Regions from separate parts of the Pseudomonas sp. LBUM1673 genome, predicted to be linked through region 2. Evidence: riboswitches for the same ligand, from Rfam matches in the RefSeq annotation. Region 2 holds a riboswitch; the other holds the start of a gene.

Region 1 (7,549 bases), 1.3 Mb from region 2:
AGAGGGCCTGTGATGGCCCTTTTTTGGCTCAGCATTTGGCAGTTTGCTGCGTCGGCAGCGTTCCGAGCGGTAGCGCACTTCCTCCCAGCAGCGTGCCCAATTTTTCCTCAATGATAAGGGGAGGCCGTAATGTTTTGGCCGACTGGGTGATTTGGTTTGATCGTGAATGAGAGCACTTCGAGGGCCATTTGGACTTGGCGGACTCTCATTGCCTTGAGCGGTTGCGTACTACTCTGACCCCAAGAGCTTTCTAACTTCTGCGATGATCAAATCGATGCTGAATGGCTTTGCCAATACAGCATCAAACAAATCCGATCTCTGCATACCGATATGCGCCTGAGCACCGCTCATCAAGATGATCGGCAAATGACCAGCGGAAGGAAGGGCTCGGACGGCTGTGGCGAATTCTAGACCGTCCATGACCGGCATCATGAAATCGGTAATGATCAACGCAGGACGTTCTCTATCGAGTACCTCAAGCCCTTTTCGACCGTTGCTGGCCGTTACCACCATGAACCCTTCATCCTCAAGCGCGAAGCTGAGGATGTCAGCGATCAAATACTCGTCGTCGACGACCAAGATGGTGGTCATGTTAATTCAACCCACTCAAAAGCTTAAGAAATTGAACCGGGCGATGACTCAGTGGGGACTGATGGTTCATGTCTTGAAGCCTTTCTCAGGAAAACATCTTGATCACGGATCACGACCTCAAATCGCGAAGGGTCGTAAGAGCTGTCTCGTACTTTAAGAATGGAAAGCGTTCTGCTTAGTTCAGAGTGATTCTCACAGAATCGCATCAGCATCAGGTTGTCGACGATGCTCGACAGGTCAGAGTTTGGTGCGCTGACCTCGGAGCCAAAAAGATCGCGCATTTCCCAAGAGGCAAAAACCGTAACGCCCCTGGATCGCAGTTCGTTCATCAGAGCACTGAAGAAGTCAGTAATCCGCGCGGGATTTGTCGTGACTCGCGTCATGCCGCTCAAGCTATCGATGAACAAACGCTTGATGCCCTTTTCTTCAACAAGACTCAGTAGTCGTGCGCCCAACCCGTCCAGCAATCCCTCAGTAGTAGGTTGCCAGGCAATGCTCAAGGCACCGCTGTCTTCCATACCCTTGATATCCATACCCAGTGATTGGCCTTTGAGTCGCAACCGTTGTGGGCTTTCGTAGAAACCAAAATGTAGGCCCGGAGCTTCCACAGTCGACTCAGCTAGAAATTTGAGGCCAAGTGTTGTTTTACCGATCCCGGATGGGCCTATTACCAGAGACACACTGGAACTGTGCAGGCCTCCGCCTAGTATGTCGTCTAGTGATTCAATGCCACTGGCGATACGCGTCATGTCGGCGCTGTCGGGAGAGGACGGGTGGCTGTAGAGACTTTCGAGTCGCGGGTAAACCACCAAGCCATTTTCGGTAATTTCACACTCGTGAAGACCGGTCATTGCCGAGCTGCCGCGAGTCTTACGAAGCTGAATTCGACGCACCGAGCGAGTGCCGTATAGCTCCTCGCCCATCTCAATCACGCCATCAACCATGGTGTGCTCAGGGCTCCCGTCGTCGAGACGGGAACTGGTGAGAAACAGCACCGTGCAACCAGCGAAAGCGGCGTGCCCTTGCAACTCGGAAATGAATTTCTTGGTGTCGATTTGCGAATCAGCTTTTGAGCGCGCATTGAGCAAGCCGTCTACCACCATCACTGTGGCTTTTTGGCGGCTTATCTCGCGCCTAAGCAGTTTCACTACCTCGTCCAGGCCTTCGTTTTCCAAGGTATCAAACGCGCTGACAAACTGGATTTCAGCCCCGACCTTGGAAGCGTCGTAAAAACTCAGAGTCGAAAGAAATTGAAAAAGACGATCATGCGACTCGGCCAACAGCGTTGCGACTAAAACCCTGCCTCCATTATTCGCATGATGGAACCCAAGCTGGTTGGCCAGGATCGTTTTTCCAGACCCAGGACGCCCTTGGATTATGTATGAAGCGCCTGCTACCAGCCCGCCCTTGAGCAGAGCGTCGAGCCCTTCGATTCCACTTTGGAGGCGTTTTAGCTTTTCCACGATGCGACCCTGATCTGAAAACAGGCTGTTTAAGCCGAGTGAATGGAATGCTAACGCCATTTTCGCTTTGGGGCCATTCACGCCTAAAGCATGGTTTGCTAGGAGGGCTGTACTTCCGACATCAAGGCTGCCATTTACTCTCAGGAATCGGCGAAATGGCAACGCAGCATTCATTGGCTGGAGTTGTCCAAGAAGAGCGACTCAAGGTGAAGATGACTCAGCAGCATTTCGGAGCGATTGGAGGCGCGAATGCCGACGCTCAGTACAAATATGAGCGAGGGAGCCGAATTCCTAAAACAGATTACTTGGTGAGGGGCGCTCAGATTGGGTGGACACACCACTTTGCCACCGGCATTCGCCTTTCCGCGAAACTCGATGGTTGATGAGTTGAGCACCGCATTTGCGGAAGCATCTGTGTAAGGTTTCCTCATGATGTACAACCTACGAAGTTAAGTCGGGCCTGAGAAGCGGTGGCGATGAGATAAAAAAACCCGCCAAGGGGTGGGCGGGTTATAAAAGGTCATGAGGGGTAAGATCCCATTTTATACCAGCGCTAGAATTTCGCTAGGAATCGGCTGTTTCGCAGAGCGATACCGCCGGGTAAATAAGGTTGTTGATGTCTTCGGCAAATATGCTTTAGGATCAGACTAGGAGATGGCATTCCTCCTTTAACCGCCTTCGTGCTGATGATGTCTACGTGAACCCTGGACAGGGTGCGTAGGTGTGTCTCCCTGTCCTCCAATTTAGGACAGGATCGTGACTCAAAATCTTATATCAGCTCCCTCTCGTAATCTGCGGTTATCAGCACCTCCTCGGCTCTACGAGCCCAGAGGAGACTTGCAACCATGCTGAAATCACTTCTAGTTATCGCCATCGGCGCATCCCTTGGTGCCTGGTTGCGCTGGATCTTGGGCATGAAGCTCAACGCCCTGTTTCCTACGATTCCCCCAGGTACTGTGGTCGCCAACATGGTCGGGGGCTACATCATTGGCCTCGCCATAGCGTTTTTGGCCGCATCCCCCTCCCTAAGCCCTGAATGGCGGCTGCTGATCATCACGGGTTTCTGTGGGGGACTTACCACTTTTTCCACTTTTTCAGCCGAAACAGTCGCCCTGATTCAGGAAGGCAGATTGCTGTGGGCACTCGGCTCGATTTCATTGCACGTAGTGGGCTCGTTGGCGATGACGGCTTTCGGGCTTCTGTCCTATCAAATGATTGGCACGCGCTGAGGAGATGAAGATGAAAGGTTTTCTGGTGATTTTCTTTACCCAACAGAACCGTCGCTATCAAGGAAAGATGCTCGGCGACTGGATCGTTGATTTAGCCAAAGAAATGGGCCTGCGTGGCGCGACCCTCTCCACAGGTATCGAGGGTTTTGGTCACACCGGTCGGCTGCATTCCTCGCACTTTTTTGAGCTGGCAGATCAGCCGACGGAGATTCGAATGGCTATCACCGAGGAGGAATCCGAAAGGTTATTCAAGCGATTGGAAGCTGAAGAAATCTCTGTGTTCTACATAAAAACTCCCATCGAGATGGGCACCGTCGGCAAAAAGGCCAATCACCCGAACCCTTCCTGACCTTCTGGAGACAAGACTATGAGCTATGCGGACATCCCTGCTGGTAGTGCGATCCCCGATGACTTTTTCACCGTTATCGAAATCCCGGCAAACCACGCTCCGATCAAGTACGAAGTGGACAAACCAAGTGGGCAGATCTTTGTTGACCGCTTTCTTAGTACACCGATGTTCTATCCGGCCAACTACGGATTTATTCCGAACACGCTGAGCGACGATGGTGATCCGCTCGATGTACTGGTGGTTTGCCCTTATCCCATATCACCTGGCGTTGTCATCCGCAGTCGCCCGGTTGGTGTGATGTACATGACTGACGAAGCCGGAGCGGATGCCAAGGTGATAGCCGTTCCTCATGACAAACTCAGCTCTATGTATAGCAACGTAAAGGAGTGCTCAGACCTCCCTGCATTACTCCTCGCACAGATCCAACACTTCTTCGAAAACTACAAGGCGTTGGAGCCGGGCAAGTGGGTGAAGATGGGCCGCTGGGGGAGCGCAGATGAAGCGCGGGAAGAGATTCGCAAATCAGTGGCTGCTCATATCCAAAAATAGTCTTCTTCTCGGGAATTCAAGGGGGGCAAGTCACTATTGTCTGAGTCGCCCCGGATTCCGGGCTTCTAACTCGTGCGTTGGGCGCGCGATGTGTTTGACCATATCCCCCTGGGGGGGATAGGATGCAGGCGTAATTCATTGAGGCCTGAGGCTCAAGTCATGAGTGAGCACGAACACAGTCATCCCCATACCCACCAAAGTCATGAGGCAATCATCAAGCGTCTCAAACGAGCGGACGGCCATTTACGCGGGATCATCACCATGATCGAAGAGGGTCGTGAATGCGTGGACATTGCTCAGCAGTTGCATGCAGTTGAGAAAGCCGTATGTCAGGCAAAACGAACGCTCATCCAAGATCACATTGATCACTGCCTTGAGGACACCGTTTCGGCGCTGGGCAATGGCGAGCGTGCACCGCTGGAAGCTTTCAAACAAATCACCAAGTACCTCTAGGTCTGATATGCCCAACTTCGCTGAACTCTTGCAACAGGGTAGTTCGCACGCCTGGCTGTACTTCCCGAGCGCCATTCTGCTCGGTGCGTTGCATGGGCTTGAACCGGGCCATTCAAAAACCATGATGGCGGCATTTATCGTGGCCATCCGTGGCTCTGTAAAACAGGCCGTATTGCTGGGGCTGGCTGCAACGCTTTCGCACACCGCCGTAGTGTGGCTGGTCGCCATCGGCGGCATGTATCTGGGCAAAGGCCTGGACGCTCAAACCACTGAGCCATACTTCCAGCTTGCATCCTCCGCCCTGATCATCGTAATTGCGCTGTGGATGCTGTGGCGTACCTGGCGCGGGTGAGCAGATGTTCAAGTTCGAGCAAGGTGATGATCACCACCATGGCGAGCATGACCACGGCCATCATGATGAGACCCACCGAATCGATACTGGCCATGGCCGTGTTGAGCTGTCGATCTTCGAAGACGGTGTGCCACCGCACTGGCGCCTGAAGACATTGACCGGGCACGCTTGGGCAGCCTCAGATGTTCGTCTGATAACGACTCGTCCGGACGGCAGCACCCAGTCGTTCACCTTCGTCGAGCACGAGGGCTTCCTGGAATCAGCAGTCGATATCCCCGAGCCTCATGAATTCAGTGCTCGCTTGAGTCTTGGGCACGCGGGGCACTCCCATGATTATGACTTGGACTACCAGGAGCATAATCACGGCCATGCGCATTCCGAACTGGAAGGCCTAGAGTTGTCGATTGACGGCTATCAGGATGCGCACGAACGAGCTCATGCCAACGATATCCGTAAACGCTTCACTAACCGCGAAGTCACCACCGGCCAAATCGTCATGTTCGGTCTGACTGGTGGTTTGATTCCTTGTCCGGCTGCCATCACCGTTCTGTTGCTATGTCTTCAGGTCAAAGAGGTCGCCTTGGGTGGCGTGCTAGTCCTGTGTTTTAGCATTGGTCTGGCACTCACACTGGTGACCGTCGGTGCTGCAGCCGCCATAGGTGCCAAGCAGGCTTCCAACCGTTGGCCATGGCTGGGTACCGTTGCGCGTCGTGCGCCCTACCTGTCCAGTGTCTTGATAATCGGTGTTGGTCTGTACGTGGGCTTTCATGGCTGGATCGGCCTGAACGCTTGAGGCGACGCTTTAGTGTTTGAGCTCACCAGTTACGTTGGCCTTTTCATCGCGGCATTCGGTGCTCCACGCGGCATAGGCTCCTGAATGTCGCTTAACCCCTGCAGACCATATGTCATCGGTTAGTCAGAGCGGATACTGCATCCAGGCTATTTTTCGAGGGCTGGTAATAATCGGTGCTAGAAATTACATTGAGCGACAGAACTATAAGTAAGCGAGAAATACTCGCCAACGCCGACAGGGGCTAGTAAAGATGGACGCATACCAGCGCCGCCGACGCATCCAATTCTGGTTGGGCTCATTTCCAGTTTTAGTAGGCTTTACCATTCTAGTTCTCGCCTTGATTCTGGCTGGTGGAGGGGCCCCGTTAAGCCCTCAAGAACTCGATGGCTTAAGCTTGAGTCAGCCAACGAAATCGGCCCCTCAAATGACCAACCATAAAGCAGCTGCAATTCTGGCTGTGTCTCAATAGCCAAGCCTACAGATGCTGCAGATGTAGCAGCTGAGCCATCCGCATGCCTGGAAAACTCATCTCACGGGTATTAATCCACTTACCTTGATGGCAGTCCTAGCGGCCTTTGAGCTCAGGAACTTCAACAGCGCTGCCGCCTCCTCTTGCTGTCCGCCACCAGTGGTGATGGCCGCTGAATACATCGTCATTTTCTGCACCTGATCTGGAATAAGCCCAATCACATCGATGCCTTCCGTGTGCATCAGTTCACTCAGCTGTTGGAAGCCTATCTCTGCATCGCCACGGGCGACTGCTTCTCCGACGGGCTCGGCGGAAATCGTTCGGGTCTTGATCCTCAACCTTTCTGAGATGTGCATTTGAGGGAAGAGAATACGTGACAGGTATGTTCCGCTGGGCGTATCCGATAGAGCCAGAGACTTTGCGTTGAGTAACGTTTTTTTGAAGCTCTTCATGTTGCTTATATCGGGTTTTTTAGCACCTTTTTGGACGCCATGGCAATGAACGACTTGCCAAGATCAATGCGACTCGTTTTTTGCAGCTGCCCCTGATCGATCAGATTTCGAAGCGCCCAATCCTCCATGATTACGACATCTGCATTTTCACCGCGCACCAGCCGATTAGTGATTGCCAACGGGGTATTGCCGGTAGGTGGGGACTCTTTGATGGCCAGGCTGAATCCCGTCTCTTTTTCATAAACGGGGGCTAAGGATTGAATCGCCGCGATGAAGCCGCCAGACACAAATAGGGTAAGCGTTTTGGTGGAGGTGGCATCCTGTGCCTCAATGCCATCTGCCAAGAAAAACAAGCAGGCCAATGCGAGCCTCAGTAAGGTCTTCGTCATGACGGAGTATCCTGAATCCAGCGTAGATATGAGGTTTAGCGGTGGAGGCGCGAAAAAATAGTCACCTTTCAAGTTCCGGTAACGGCGGCCCTTGGTGGCATCTCGATGTTCAACCTCTCGAAAGCAGCGCATCGCGCTCGGCCAGAACAGGCATAGGTGCCAGCAGGGCGTGTAGAAATCCATTGCGCTACCTTATTCAATTAACCGCATAAACATTCCAGAACCGTAAGCCTGTCCAATTCTCAGGCGGGCATTCTGGAGATAGTTGTGCTGCATTACAGAAGGATCGAGGGAATGAAAGCCTACGAAAAATGGGCCTCTTTCTATGACATCGCCATGGTTGTAGCTCTGCGCTTACGCCATGGCAGTCATCCGTAATTCACGCGCGAACACACATCAGGTGATTGAAATGACCAATCCTAAACTCGAAGTGCTGACACCCAGCAATTGCCAAGTGATC
Region 2 (7,549 bases):
CCGGTGCGATAAAGACCGGATGGGCGGCGAATAGGTGAGGGCAGCGTTGCTGCACAAGCTCAAACAGACCAGGCTGACCGAGTGTCGACTCCAGGGTCTCGCGCAGGGCGCCTTTATCCAGGCTGATGCAAAAGCACTGGCTGTTGAGGGTTTCGATAGGCACTCCTGCCAGAGCCGCTGCAGCGGCTGCCGTCGAAAGAAACGCTGCGTCATTGTCGGACAAGGGCATAACCAACTTAGGCATCGCTGTCTCCCCTAGGGCTCTGAGACTTGTCGGGCTGAGTTTTCGAGCCTGTGATGGTTTGAGGCGGGTACAGTTGGGCCTCTCAACACCGAGTGTGTCTGGACGTCCAAATGCAGCCTACCTCAAGCACTGAGCCACTGTTCGACCTTGTCACGGGTCGGGATGCCCCCTGAGTGAACAACCTTTCCATCAATCACGACACTGGGCGTGGACATTACCCCGTAGCTGACGATCTGTTGCATGTCTTCGATTTTTTCCAGTTTTACGGGGACACCTTTCGCACTCGCCACCTGTTCGATGATGGCTACTGTCGATTTGCATTTTGCACAACCGGTGCCCAGAACCTTGATGTCTTTCATAAAAACCTCAGTAGGTGGATTACAAAGCGAAGTTGAAGGCGTAACCAACGATGAGAATGCCGACGGCTACGACCCCAATGAAGGTGGCTATCAGGCGAACTTTCAGCACCTTGCGCAAGATCACCATCTCAGGAAGGGATAGAGCGATGACACTCATCATGAAGGCCAGCACAGTGCCCAGTGCCGCGCCCTTTGCGAGCAGTGCCTGCACAATAGGAATGATGCCAGCCGCATTGGTATACATGGGGATTCCTATAAGAACCGCGAGCGGTACCGACCACCATGCTTCTTTGCCCATGAAACTGGCCATGAAATCCTCAGGCACATACCCGTGAATGCCTGCGCCAATGGCTATGCCGGCAAGGATGTAAGGCCATACTTTCCCGACGATTTCACGCACGCTGGTAAACCCGGCATTTATTCGCTCATGCAGCGGCATACTCGTGTCCCCGGCGGTCGCCTGGATCTTGGGCATATTACGAACCCAGTCTTCCAGATGGGCCTCCATTTTCAGGCGCCCTATGACCCAACCAGCAACAATCGCAATAAACAAACCCAGGCTGAGGTATAGCAGCGCAACTTTCCAGCCGAACAGGCCAAGCAGCAGTGTCAGCGCTACCTCATTCACCATGGGCGCAGAAATGAGGAAAGAGAAAGTCACCCCTAGTGGCACCCCGGCTTGAACAAAACCTATGAATAGAGGAACGGCTGAACAGGAACAAAAGGGGGTAAACACACCCAGAGAGGCCGCCATGACATTGGCCATACCCTCGCTTCGCCCCGCCAACAGTGCGCGGGTGCGCTCAGGTGTGAAGTGGGAGTTGAGCATACCCATCAAGAACACAATGCCGGTTAGCAGCATCAGCACCTTGGGCGTGTCGTAGAAAAAAAACTGTAAGGCGCCTCCAAGGTGGCTATTACGATCAACAGGAATCGCTGCGACCATAGCCTCCGAAATGGGAATCAGGGCCTCATACAAACCAAACCAAACCAGTGCGGCTACTGCTAAGAAGAGGCGGGGATTGCGCTCAGGCCAACGCATAATCATTTCGTTCATGTCCACTACTCCTAAGGTGTAGACGCACTAGGCAACGGACTGCTCGGCGAAAAAGGCTGCGATCTCATTGACTGTGCTGCGTGCTGTGCGTGTTACGCCGATCAAGGTGGCAGAAGCTGCACCTGTCCACTCGCCATAGCCGACCAGCCACAGTCTTGGTTCTTGAGTCGAGTGGGTACCTTCGACCTCAACGCGGCCCTCGGTGTTGATCACCCCTAGCGTATCCAGATGCTGTAGGGCTGGTCTGAATCCGGTGCACCAAATCACCACGTCCACCGCAGATTCGGAACCGTCGACCCAAATCACGCCGTTGCGAGTGAAACGTTCAAAAGGGCGTACAGACTTGAGGACGTCGCGCTCACGGGCTTCGACAACTGGCGGCACCATGACAATGTCACCCAGTCCACCAACGGGCTGCTCAATGACACGCCCCTCCAGTTGGGCTTTCCAGCGCTCGGTTGCGCGCTCGAACAGTACCCGCCCATCCACTTCATCCGGTAAAAACAATGGTTCGACGGGGGTCACCCAGGTGGTCTCGGCGACCTTGGAAACCTCGGCCAATATCTGCGCCCCTGAATTACCTCCACCCACCACCAACACCTTCTTGCCCTTGAACGGCTGGGCTTCGACATAGTGCGCGGAGTGCAACCGTCGACCGGCGAATAAATCGGCATCTGAGTAGTGAGGGATGTAGGGATTGCTCCAGGTGCCTGTAGCGCTGACCACAACCCTGGCATCCCAATGCCTGTCGTCAGAACGAACCCGTAAGCCAGACTCCGTATGCTCCACAGAAGTGACCCGAACCGGGCGCTCGACCGGGAATTGGTAGCGCTGTTCGTACTGGTTGAGGTAGTCGACCACATGGTTGCGCGAAGGGTAACCCTCTTGCGTGGGGGGCATCATCCAGCCAGGGATCGAACTCCAAGTGGCCGGGGAGAATAGACGTAGCGAATTCCAGCCGTGTCGCCAGGCACCACCGGGTTCTTCCTCCGCATCGAGGATAACGAATGAAAGTTGAGTTCGGCGTAGGAAATACGCTACCGCCAAGGCTGACTGGCCCCCACCGATAATGACTACGTCTAGCTGGTCACTGAGCGAATGAGTCATCGGAATGAACCCTGGATCGATGCAAGAGGGTCATCATTGTAGCGATTCAATTATGACTCCAACTGATCTAGCTCAGATTAAGAGGGGATGACTGTCACCGTCTATTGCCTCGCTCGCCATGTCCTCAATTGGTCTGCGCAGGTCAAGGTTTGATAGTCAAATGATTGCCTTCGACTTTAAGACGACCATCGTTCTGCATGCGTCTCAACGCCCTGTATAGAGCTTCGTGAGTCAAGCCCAGATCTTTTGTCCAAGACTTGCGCGACTGACTGAGCGTCACGACGCCGTCGGAACCTTCGGATTCAATGTAATGGGTGATACGGTCAGTCGCGCTATGCAGGCACAGCCTTTCGCATTGAGCGCGTAGTTTTTGGATTTCCTTGGTTAGTTCTGACTGCCAGGCTTTGCGAAATGCAGGCACATCTTCCAAGGCCGCGCGAAACGCTACGACCGGAAACAGCAGCAAAGTGGTGGACTCGGTAGCTATACCGTCACAGTGATAAGCGCGGCTGTCGAGACTGGCCTCCGCAATGAAGCCTCCGCATGAGCGTTGCAAGACCACTTCGAGGCCATTGCGGCCTAGCCGAACCAGGCGCGCTTCGCCAGAGATCACAAGATAAACATGACGAATCGGGTCTCCAATCAGAAAGAGCGTCTCGCGAGTATCGGTATCCACCCGCTTGGCCGACACACGCAGTGTCTCGGGGATGAGAGCCGCTGATGGTTGGGCGGCGATCAAAGCCGGCCAGTCCAATGCGTCATTTACTTTTTTCATATGATTAGGATCATACCCATGGAAGATCGTCACATCATAGGATCGATGTAACGTCAATTCGGAGAAAAATCATGCGCAAAATCGCTATTACTTTGGGCGTCATCGTTGCTTTCGCCGGAAGCGCTTTTGCCCAAACTATGGATCACTCTAAAATGAACCATGCCGCTCATATGACGACGATAGCCGACGCGCAGCGCGAAGCAGAAGTATCCCAACGTGGCGAAGAGGTAATGCCATTTAGCCTAGCAGCAACGACCCACATCTTTACGAAAAACGCCGAAGGCGGGATGCAGCGAGTTGTGGCCAAGAAGTCCACCGACGCCGACCAAGTGAAGTTAGTTCGCGAACACCTGCTAGAGATCCGCAAGCAGTTTCTGAATGGCGACTTCTCAAGCCCTTCCCGCATCCATGGCGACGACATGCCTGGTCTCGCCGATCTGAAAACCGCTAGACCAGGACAAATCTCCATCGTTTACCAAGATGTTGAGGGCGGCGCAGAGCTGATCTACAAAACGTCGGATGCCAGCTTGGTGACGGCCTTGCACAAGTGGTTTGACGCCCAACTCTCCGACCATGGTAAGGATGCTATGGAAGGGCATTCCAAGTAGACGAGAAAGCCCTACGGAATTTCAAAGACTGTCAAAGCACGACACTCAGCAACCATCCGGCTGCACCACCACCGATCACCACTAACCATGGCGGTTGCTTCCAAAACATCAGAGCGATTAGGCACACCAATGCCAAACCGAAGTCCTGTGGCTTAAGGATTGCGCTCGTCCATACAGGCTGATAAAGCGCTGCCAGAAGCAAACCAACCACCGCCGCATTGATCCCAAGCAACGCCGCTTGGATGTGTACGCTGCGCCGCAGCTGCTCCCAAAACGGTAAGGTACCAACGATCAACAGAAACGACGGCAGAAAAATGGCTAGCAAACAAATCAACCCGCCGACCCAGCCAGAGGGCTCGGCACTCATCGAAGCACCAAGAAATGCAGAGAACGTCAAAAGCGGCCCAGGAACAGCCTGTGTTGCACCATACCCGGCAAGAAAGGTTTCATTGCTGACCCAGCCTGAAGGCACTACTTCTGCCTGCAACAATGGCAACACCACATGACCACCACCAAATACCAGAGACCCGGAGCGATAAAATGCATCTACCATGGAGAGCGTCTGATTGAGTAGCATCTGGCTCATTATCGGTAAGCCGACCAGCAAAGCGAAGAACAGTGATAACCAGAACAAACCTGCTCGGTAACCGACCTTTATGGGCAGTGGGTCATGTTCGGCGGCGCGAGCTGGTTTGAATAAAAGCAAGCCGGCAAAAGCAGCTACAGCTATTGAGCCGATCTGCCCCCATGCAGACGGAACCAACAGCACCACACACGTCGTAATCGCCATGATCGTGATACGCAACGCATCTGGGCATAGACTCCGTGCCATTCCCCATACGGCTTGAGCAACCACAGCAACGGCCACGACTTTGAGGCCGTGCAGTACGCCAGGCGCGATGATATCGCTGTAGTTGGAAATACCTAACGCAAACAGGATGAGGAGGATTGCCGAGGGCAACGTGAAACCCGCCCAGGCAGCTAGCGCACCAGAGTAGCCCGAACGAGAGAGTCCCAGCGCCATACCAACCTGGCTACTCGCGGGGCCCGGCAAGAACTGGCAAAGCGCAACCAAGTCAGCATAGCTACGCTCAGTGAGCCATTGCCGGCGCGTGACGAACTCATCGCGGAAATACCCCAAGTGTGCAATGGGGCCGCCAAATGAGGTCAGCCCCAGGCGCAAAAAGATAAGGAATATAAAAAAAGGTCGACGGTCACCCTTGCTGTTTATGTTCATGCACATGCGTTCCGCATTTAATTAGACGTTTATGACGATGAGGAAAAGAAGACTGCAAACGGATCTGCGTCTACGAAAGCCGAGGGTGGTAAAAAGTCGTGAACCTTCATGTTGTGGTTTTCTCTCGCGATTTGCGCCGCGTAGACTAGGGCTCGGTAGAGATACACCTCGAATCTGGGCGCCATCATAGCGCTCGATTGAGGTATCAAAACTCAGTAAACCAGTTCATACGAACTCGTTGTACCTTGAAAGTCTTACAGTTGCTGCTATAGGATGAATATAGGAGATGGCATTCCTCCTTTAACCGCCTTTGTGCTGATGATGCCTACGTGAACCCTGGACAGGGTGCGTAGGTGTGTCTCCCTGTCCTCCAATTTAGGACAGGATCGTGACTCAAAACCTCATATCAGCTCCCTCTCGTAGTGCGCGGTTATCCGCACCTCCTCGGCTACATCAGCCCAGAGGAGACATGCAACCATGCTGAAATCACTTCTAGTCATTGCTGTAGGCGCATCACTGGGTGCCTGGTTGCGCTGGCTCTTGGGCATGAAGCTTAACGCCCTGTTTCCCACGATTCCGCCAGGCACTGTGGTCGCGAACATGGTCGGTGGCTACATCATTGGCCTAGCCATCGCGTTTTTGGCCGGATCCCCCTCCCTAAGCCCTGAATGGCGCCTGCTGATCATCACGGGTTTCTGTGGCGGACTGACCACCTTTTCCACGTTTTCCGCCGAGACAGTTGCCCTGATTCAGGAGGGCAGATTGTTGTGGGCACTCGGCTCGGTTTCATTGCACGTCGTGGGCTCGTTGGCGATGACCGCCGCCGGGCTTCTGTCCTATCAAATGATTGGCACGCGCTGAGGAGATGAACATGAAAGGTTTTTTGGTAATTTTCTTTACTCAACAGAACCGTCGTTATCAGGGAAAGATGCTCGGCGAGTGGATCGTTGATGTGGCTAAAGAAATGGGGCTGCGTGGTGCGACCCTGTCTACGGGCATTGAGGGATTTGGGCACACCGGGCGGTTGCACTCTTCGCATTTTTTTGAGCTGGCGGATCAGCCGACGGAGATTCGCATGGCTATCACCGAGGATGAATCCGAAAGGTTGTTCAAGAGGTTGGAGGTTGAGGATATTTCTGTGTTTTACATAAAAACTCCAATCGAGATGGGCACTGTCGGAAAAAAGGCCTGCTAGCCTGAAACGTTCCTATACCCTTGGAGGTGCGAAATTGAGCTATGCGGATATGCCAGCTGGTAACTCGACCCCCGATGACTTTTTCACCGTTATCGAGATCCCTGCAAACCACTCTCCGACCACGAGCAAGGTGGATAGGCGCTCAGCCCGGCGCGGTTTGTAAAGACAACTCGGAGAGATGACCGTGCAATCCAAGGATCACTGGGAAAATGTCTACACAACCAAGGCCGCCGATGAGGTGAGTTGGTTTCAAGAGCATGCCGTGCTCTCGCTGAAGTTGATTCAAGAGGCGGGCCTACCGCTTACGGCGTCGATCATTGATGTTGGCGGTGGCGCATCAACGCTGGTTGATGATCTTTTAGCTAGCGGCTATGAAAATGTGACGGTTCTCGATCTTTCTGGTGCCGCGCTGGCTACGGCAAAGGCCAGGCTCGGCGCTCGCGCAGCTGATGTGCAGTGGTTAGACGCTAATATCCTCGACGCCGAGTTAGGTTTGAACACCTACGACCTGTGGCACGACAGGGCAGTATTCCATTTTCTAACCAGCGAACAAGAGCGCTGCGCTTACGTCCGGGCGGTACTAAGGGCAGTCAAGCCTGGAGGTCTGGTTATAGTGGCAACCTTCGCGGAGGACGGGCCCAGCAAATGCAGCGGGTTACCGGTTATGCGTTACGACGCAAAGGAGCTTCACGCGGAGTTTGGTGAGACGTTTGTACTGCTTGGACATGAAAAAGAGTCGCACCACACGCCTGGTGGCAATGAGCAGAAGTTCGTTTACTGCTTTTGCCGCAAGCTAGCCTGATGACTATGCGGTTTAGATGACCGTTTTAATGATGAGCAAGAAGGTTCTATAGCCAGCGGCGAACCGTTGCTTGATAGGCCAAGAAGTCAACGCCAAACAAGTCCACCAATGCACGTTCCTCGGGGGTGATCTGGAACCGGTACGCAATGGGTTCTCCACCACAGA

What was found. Region 2 has a riboswitch for fluoride ahead of crcB (fluoride efflux transporter CrcB). Riboswitches for the same ligand answer to the same signal wherever they lie in the genome.
Region 1: another riboswitch for fluoride. It lies ahead of crcB (fluoride efflux transporter CrcB); the one in region 2 lies ahead of crcB (fluoride efflux transporter CrcB).

What each region holds. Positions count from the first base shown of each region.
Region 1 covers NZ_CP166780.1:1,817,364-1,824,912, forward strand. The annotation lists partial or broken gene ACA044_RS08230 (DUF2256 domain-containing protein) at 43-126, opposite strand; gene ACA044_RS08235 (response regulator) at 229-591, opposite strand; gene ACA044_RS08240 (ATPase domain-containing protein) at 615-2,057, opposite strand; fluoride riboswitch at 2,696-2,757, shown strand; gene crcB (fluoride efflux transporter CrcB) at 2,900-3,283, shown strand; gene ACA044_RS08250 (DUF190 domain-containing protein) at 3,294-3,632, shown strand; gene ppa (inorganic diphosphatase) at 3,651-4,181, shown strand; gene ACA044_RS08260 (metal-sensing transcriptional repressor) at 4,341-4,634, shown strand; gene ACA044_RS08265 (nickel/cobalt efflux transporter) at 4,642-4,986, shown strand; gene ACA044_RS08270 (nickel/cobalt efflux transporter) at 4,991-5,779, shown strand; partial or broken gene ACA044_RS08275 (substrate-binding domain-containing protein) at 6,305-7,272, opposite strand; gene ACA044_RS08280 (hydrolase) at 7,499-7,549, shown strand, end outside.
Region 2 covers NZ_CP166780.1:3,155,004-3,162,552, forward strand. The annotation lists gene ACA044_RS14515 (hypothetical protein) at 1-244, opposite strand, end outside; gene ACA044_RS14520 (thioredoxin family protein) at 367-603, opposite strand; gene ACA044_RS14525 (permease) at 623-1,660, opposite strand; gene ACA044_RS14530 (ArsO family NAD(P)H-dependent flavin-containing monooxygenase) at 1,688-2,767, opposite strand; gene ACA044_RS14535 (Crp/Fnr family transcriptional regulator) at 2,910-3,542, opposite strand; gene ACA044_RS14540 (aspartate carbamoyltransferase) at 3,614-4,150, shown strand; gene chrA (chromate efflux transporter) at 4,182-5,387, opposite strand; fluoride riboswitch at 5,661-5,722, shown strand; gene crcB (fluoride efflux transporter CrcB) at 5,865-6,248, shown strand; gene ACA044_RS14555 (DUF190 domain-containing protein) at 6,259-6,582, shown strand; partial or broken gene ACA044_RS14560 (inorganic diphosphatase) at 6,617-6,733, shown strand; gene ACA044_RS14565 (class I SAM-dependent methyltransferase) at 6,767-7,384, shown strand.